DNA from 3 places in the Streptomyces sp. NPDC001502 genome. Region 2 is predicted to be linked to each of the others. Evidence: riboswitches for the same ligand, from Rfam matches in the RefSeq annotation. Region 2 holds a riboswitch; each other region holds the start of a gene.
What was found. A riboswitch is a leader RNA that binds a small molecule or an ion and turns the genes downstream of it on or off. The one in region 2 is predicted to bind thiamine pyrophosphate.
Positions count from the first base shown of each region.

Region 1: another riboswitch for thiamine pyrophosphate. It lies ahead of thiC (phosphomethylpyrimidine synthase ThiC); the one in region 2 lies ahead of thiO (glycine oxidase ThiO).
Region 3: another riboswitch for thiamine pyrophosphate. It lies ahead of ACFY0D_RS28060 (thiamine ABC transporter substrate binding subunit); the one in region 2 lies ahead of thiO (glycine oxidase ThiO).

Region 1 is NZ_JBIAVW010000011.1:216,258-218,451, reverse strand. It holds gene ACFY0D_RS21580 (YibE/F family protein) at 1-772, opposite strand, end outside; TPP riboswitch at 845-990, shown strand; gene thiC (phosphomethylpyrimidine synthase ThiC) at 985-2,194, shown strand, end outside.
Region 2 is NZ_JBIAVW010000033.1:11,391-13,584, forward strand. It holds gene thiO (glycine oxidase ThiO) at 1-938, opposite strand, end outside; TPP riboswitch at 936-1,047, opposite strand; gene ACFY0D_RS36740 (NAD(P)/FAD-dependent oxidoreductase) at 1,129-2,194, shown strand, end outside.
Region 3 is NZ_JBIAVW010000018.1:81,178-83,371, reverse strand. It holds gene ACFY0D_RS28060 (thiamine ABC transporter substrate binding subunit) at 1-986, opposite strand, end outside; TPP riboswitch at 1,070-1,179, opposite strand; gene rlmN (23S rRNA (adenine(2503)-C(2))-methyltransferase RlmN) at 1,238-2,194, opposite strand, start outside.

The DNA.
Region 1 (2,194 bases), on a different contig from region 2:
GCACGCCGAAGCTGACCACCAGCGCGACCAGCGCGAACAGCCCGCGCATCCGCCCGACGACGACGACCGCGACCGCGAAGATGCCGGCCAGCAGCGCCATCGGGAGCTTGCGGTTCACGTCGATCACCGAGTACTGGAGGTCACGGGGGGCGTCCGGCGCGTACGCCACCACCACCTCCTGGCCGTCCTCCAACTGCCGTGGCGCGCCCGGCTGGACGACCTCCACGAAGGTGCGGCCCTTGTCCGGGCCGCTGGTGACCTCGACGGTGGCCTTCTTGCACTCGCCGGTCTGCTCGGCCTGCGCCTGGCGGCCCTCGGGAGTGGAGGGAGCCGCGGTCGTCGGCACCTGGGCGGCGTTCACGGATTTGCAGTCGACCTGTTCGAGCGAGGTGACCACGCCCTGCTGGGTCTGCCGGTCGAATCCCACCCCCGTGCGCTCGTGGCCCGGGGCGCCGCCCGGCCAGAGCACCACCATGCCCACGAAGACGGCCACGGCGAAGGGGATCAGCACGGCGGCGATGACCTTGCGCAGGTGCTTCGAGACGGGGGCTGCCGGGCCGTGGCCATGACTGTGGCCATGGCCGTGGCCGTGGCCGTGGCCGTGGGACTGCCCCGGGGGGTGGCCGTCCGAGCCGCCGCCGGAGTGACCGTCGGCTGGCCTGTCGGCGTGGCCGTCGGAGTGCCCGTCGGACGGTCCGGGGCTCCCATGCGCGTGGCCGTTGTGGCCATGGGGCTCTGTGTGCTCGATGGGGGGCTGCGGCGAGGGCGTCACCAGCAGATCATCGCAAGAGATGAGGGGGCCCACTGTTCAGCACGCCATGGATGACGCTAGCGTGGGGGCACCTTTGCACAACGCGGGAGCTCGGAGCACCGGGCTGAGAGGACGCTGATCACCGTACGGGCATCACAGATGCGTACGGGAAGAGGCTGCGTCGACCGCCGAACCTGTTACCGGGTAATGCCGGCGTAGGGAGATCAGGTCTCATGACCATTCAGGACGCACGCACGCCTGCCGTCAGCCAGGACGCCGACGGCCAGACCGAGCGCCAGCCCGGCTGGCACAAGGGATACCTGGCGGGCTCCCGCCCCGACCTCCGGGTGCCGGTCCGCCAGGTCCACCTCACCAACGGCAAGGACGTGACGCTCTACGACACGTCCGGCCCGTACACCGACCCGCAGATCGAGACCGACGTCCGCCGCGGCCTCGCGCCGCTCCGTGAGAACTGGATCATCAGCCGCGGGGACACCGAGGAGTACGCGGGCCGCCCCGTGCGCCCCGAGGACGACGGCATCAAGCACACCTCGCCGCGCGGCGGCCTCAAGAACCTCGACGCGGTCTTCCCGGGCCGGCCCCGCCAGCCCCGCCGCGGCCGGGGCGGCGCCGCGGTCACGCAGCTCGCGTACGCCCGCCGTGGCGAGATCACCCCGGAGATGGAGTACGTCGCGATCCGCGAGAACGTCTCCCCCGAGGTCGTCCGCGAGGAGATCGCCGCAGGTCGCGCCGTACTTCCGGCGAACGTGAACCACCCCGAGATCGAGCCGATGATCATCGGTAAGCGGTTCCTGGTGAAGGTCAACGCCAACATCGGCAACTCCGCGGTCACCTCCTCCATCGAGGAGGAGGTCGACAAGATGACCTGGGCGACCAAGTGGGGCGCCGACACGGTCATGGACCTCTCGACCGGCCGCAACATCCACACCACCCGCGAGTGGGTGCTGCGCAACTCCCCCGTCCCGATCGGCACCGTTCCGCTCTACCAGGCGCTGGAGAAGGTCGACGGCCGCGCCGAGGACCTGACCTGGGAGATCTACAAGGACACGGTCATCGAGCAGGCCGAGCAGGGCGTCGACTACATGACGGTCCACGCCGGCGTGCTGCTGCCCTACGTGCCGCTGACCGCCCGCCGCAAGACCGGCATCGTCTCGCGCGGTGGCTCGATCATGGCCGCGTGGTGCCTGGCGCACCACAAGGAGAACTTCCTCTACACGAACTTCGAGGAGCTCTGCGAGATCCTCGCGACGTACGACGTCACGTACTCCCTCGGCGACGGTCTGCGCCCCGGCTCGATCGCGGACGCCAACGACGCGGCCCAGTTCGCCGAGCTGAAGACGCTGGGTGAGCTGAACACGATCGCCAAGCGGCACAACGTCCAGACGATGATCGAGGGCCCGGGCCACGTCCCGATGCACAAGA
Region 2 (2,194 bases):
AGTTCGGTGATGCCGGGGACCAGTTCGTGGGCGTCGCGCAGGAGTTCGTAGACCCCGCCCGCGGTGACGGTGGTGTCCCAGCCGAGTTCCTCGCTGGTGGCGCCGACGACGAGTTCGCCGTTCTCGCGCGGCACCAGGTAGACGTGGCTGCCGCGTACGACGGCCCGTACGGTCCGCGACAGGAACGGCGCGTACGCCGCCGGCACGGTGAGCCGCAGGACCTGCCCCTTGACCGGCCGTACGGGGGCCGCGACCTCCGGCGGTACGCCCGCCAGCCGGCCGGTGAACGAGCCCGCGGCGAGGACCACCTGGTCGGCGAGCAGCTCCGTGCCGTCGTCGAGGAGAGCTCCGGTCGCCCGGTCGGTGGTGGTGAGCAGCCGCTCCGCGCCGGTCCGGTGGATGGTCACGCCGGCGCGTTCGCAGGCGGCCAGCAGGGCGGCCGCGAGCCGGCGGGGATCGACCTGGTGGTCGCCGTCGACGCGCAGGCCGCCGCGTACGCCCGGGGCGAGCATGGGCTCCAGGCGGCGGCACTCGCGGCCGGTGAGCCACTCGGACTCCAGGCCGCAGCGGCGTTGCAGGGCGTGCAGTTCGCGCAGGTGGAGGCGGTCGTCGGAGTCGAGGGCGACGGCGAGGGTGCCGCAGGCGCGGTAGCCGATGTCCAGGCCGCCGCTGGCTTCGGCGAGCTCGGCGGCGAACTGCGGATAGCGGGCGGCGGAGGCGAGGCCGAGGCCCAGCAGGGTTTCCTCGCCGTAGTGCAGTTCGGTGACGGGGGCGAGCATGCCGGCCGCGACCTGGGCGGCGCCGCCGCCGGGTGCGGGGTCGGCGAGTACGGTGCTCAGTCCGCGCGCGGCGGCCCGCCAGGCGGTGACCAGGCCGATGATTCCGCCCCCGATGACGAGGACGTCGGATCCCTTCCGAGATGTTCGGGATGAGTGCATGGGCGTCCAGCCCCTCCCTTCGCCGGCATGACCCGGATCAGGTTCGTACGGTCGGAGGCCGGCCAGCCTCCCTCTCAGCCCGGTGCGCCGGACTCCCGCGATAGGTACGGTGGCCAGACTAACCCGGCGGTGGATGGCGGGTAAGGCGGCACCTATTCCTGACGGAGCGTCAGATGATTAGGGTGGCGGCGTGAGCGAGCAGACGGAACAGAATCAGCACGGCGTCGTGATCGTCGGCGCCGGAATGGCCGGGGTGCAGACCGCGGTGGCCCTGCGCGAACAGGGCTACACCGGCCGCGTGACCCTGCTGGGAGCCGAACCCCACCAGCCCTACGACCGGCCCCCGCTGTCCAAGGCGGTACTCCTCGGCAAGGCCGAGGACTCCGCCTTCGACGTGGACTTCGAAGGCCTCGACATCGACCTCAGGCTCGGCACCGAGGTCACCGGACTGCGTGCCGCCGTCCACGAGCTGGACACCGAGGCCGGACCGGTCCCGTACGGGACCCTCGTACTGGCGACCGGCGCGCAGCCGCTGACCCTCCCCGGGACCGAGGGCGTCCCGGGCGTCCACCTGCTGCGCACCCTGGACGACGCGGCCCGGCTGCGCCCGGTGCTGGCCGCGTCGCCCCGGGCCGTGGTCGTCGGCGCGGGCTGGATCGGCGCCGAGTTCGCCACCGCCGCCCGGGAGGCGGGCTGCGAGGTCACCGTGGTCGAGGCGGCGGACCGGGTGCTGGCGGGGGCGCTGCCCGCCGAGGTCACCGAGCCGATGGCGCGCTGGTACCGGGAGGCGGGCGCGGAGCTGATCACCGGGGCGAAGGTCGCCGGGATCGAGGAGGGGCGGGTCCTGCTGGCGGACGGGCGGACCCTGCCCGCCGGCGCGGTGGTGGTGGGCATCGGCGCGCGCCCCGCCACCGCATGGCTGGACGGGACCGGCGTGGAGCGCGGCCCCGACGGCTCGGTCACCGCGGACGCGTACCTGCGGACCTCGCTGCCCGGGGTGTACGCGGTCGGCGACTGCGCCTCCTTCCCGTCCGGGCGGTACGGGACGCGGCTGCTCGTGCACCACTGGGACAACGCGCTCCAGGGGCCGCGGACGGTCGCGGCGAACATCCTGGCCGGGGAGCCGGCCCAGATCTACGACCCGGTGCCGTACTTCTGGTCGGAGCAGTTCGGGCGCTTCGTGCAGTACGCCGGACACCACGGCGGGGCCGACACCCTGCTCCTGCGCGGGGACCCGGCCGGTCCCGCCTGGTCGG
Region 3 (2,194 bases), on a different contig from region 2:
TCCGGCAGGGCGGCGTCCTTCGTCACGGGGTTCACGAACATCTGGAGCGGCATGTCCTCCTGGAACTTCTTGCTGACCAGGAAGTCCACGAGGGCCTTGCCGCCCTCCTCGTTCTTGGCGCCCTTGAGCAGACCCGCGAACTCGATCTGGCGGAAGCAGGTGCCGGTGGAGACTCCCGTGGGGGCCTCGGCCGGCTGCGGCTCGCCGTACAGGACCTCGACCGGCGGGCTGGAGGCGTAGGAGACGACCAGCGGGCGGTCGCCCTTGGCCTTCTTGCCGCCCGCGGAGCCGGAGAAGCGCTCGTTGTAGGCCTGCTCCCAGCCGTCGACGACCTCGACGCCGTTGGCCTTCAGCTTGCTCCAGTAGTCCTTCCAGCCGTCCTCGCCGTACTTGCCGACGGAGGCGAGCAGGAAGCCGAGACCGGGCGAGGAGGTCGCGGCGTTCTCGGTGACCAGGAGGTTCTTGTACTCCGGCTTGGTCAGGTCGTCCAGCGTCTGCGGCGGGGCGATCTTCTTCTCGGCGAAGTACGCCTTGTCGTAGTTGACGCAGATGTCACCGGAGTCGATCGGGGTGACCCGGTGTTCCTTGTCGAGCACGTACTCGGGCTTCACCTCGGCCAGGCCCTTGGCCTCGTAGGGGGTGAAGATGCCGTTGTCGAGGGCGCGCGAGAGGAGGGTGTTGTCCACGCCGAAGAAGACGTCGCCGCGCGGGGAGCCCTTGGTGAGGATCTCCTGGTTCAGCGCCGCGCCCGCGTCTCCGGACTTCAGGACCTTGACCGTGTAGCCGCTCTGCTGCTCGAACTCCTTGAGGACCGTGTCGGTCACGTTGAAGGAGTCGTGGGAGACGAGCGTGACGGTCTTGGACTTCGGGGCGTCGCTCGCGCCTGCGGTCTTGTCCTCGGCGTCGCCGCCGCCGCAGGCGCTGAGCGTGGTGACGCCCAGCGCAGCCGCGAGCGCGATGCCCGCCAGCTTCTTGGTGGTGCTCATCGGTGAATTCCTCCTGGGATGTCCAGGAGAAGACGCGGCCCTGCCCGGCGCTGCGAGAGCGGACGCCGGGCAGGGCGCAACAGCAAGAGTGGTGACCGAACTTCCTACCCCGAATGACCGGGGCGAGGTTCAGAGGGTCTGCGGATGACGGATACCGCACTCTCAGCGCTGTGGCGCTCCCCTGTCGGAATATGAAATTGGTTCGGCCACAGGGTACCCCGTGGCCGAATCGCGTCGAACAGAAGCGGAATCTAGCGCTCCGAGGCGGCCAGCTGGCCGCACGCGCCGTCGATCTCCTGGCCCCGGGTGTCCCGTACGGTCACCGGCACGCCGTGGCGGGCGATGGCCTCCACGAAGGCCTTCTCGTCCTCGGGCCGCGAGGCGGTCCACTTGGAGCCCGGCGTCGGGTTGAGCGGGATCAGGTTGACGTGCACACGCTTGCCCTTGAGCAGCTTGCCCAGGAGGTCACCGCGCCAGGCCTGGTCGTTGATGTCGCGGATCAGGGCGTACTCGATCGAGATCCGGCGGCCTGACTTCTCGGCGTACTCCCAGGCCGCGCCGAGCACCTCGCGGACGTTCCAGCGGGTGTTCACGGGGACGAGGGTGTCGCGCAGCTCGTCGTCCGGCGCGTGCAGCGAGACGGCCAGACGGCACTTGAAGCCCTCGTCGGCGAAGCGCAGCATGGCCGGGACCAGGCCGACGGTGGAGACGGTGATACCGCGCTGCGACAGACCCAGGCCGTCGGGCTCCGGGTCGGTGAGCCGGCGGATGGCGCCGACCACGCGGTTGTAGTTGGCGAGCGGCTCGCCCATGCCCATGAAGACGATGTTCGACAGTCGCGCCGGGCCGCCGGGGACCTCGCCGTCGCGCAGCGCGCGCATGCCGTCGACGATCTGGTGCACGATCTCGGCGGTGGACAGGTTGCGGTCCAGGCCCGCCTGGCCGGTGGCGCAGAACGGACAGTTCATGCCGCAGCCGGCCTGCGAGGAGATGCACATGGTGACCCGGTCGGGGTAGCGCATCAGCACGGACTCGACGAGCGTGCCGTCGTGCAGCTTCCACAGGGTCTTGCGGGTGGTGTCGTCGTCGCACGAGATGTGCCGGATGACGCTCATCAGGTCCGGCAGCAGCTCCTGCTGGAGCTTCTCCCGCGAGCCGGCCGGGATGTCGGTCCACTCGGCCGGGTCGTGCGCGTACCGGGCGAAGTA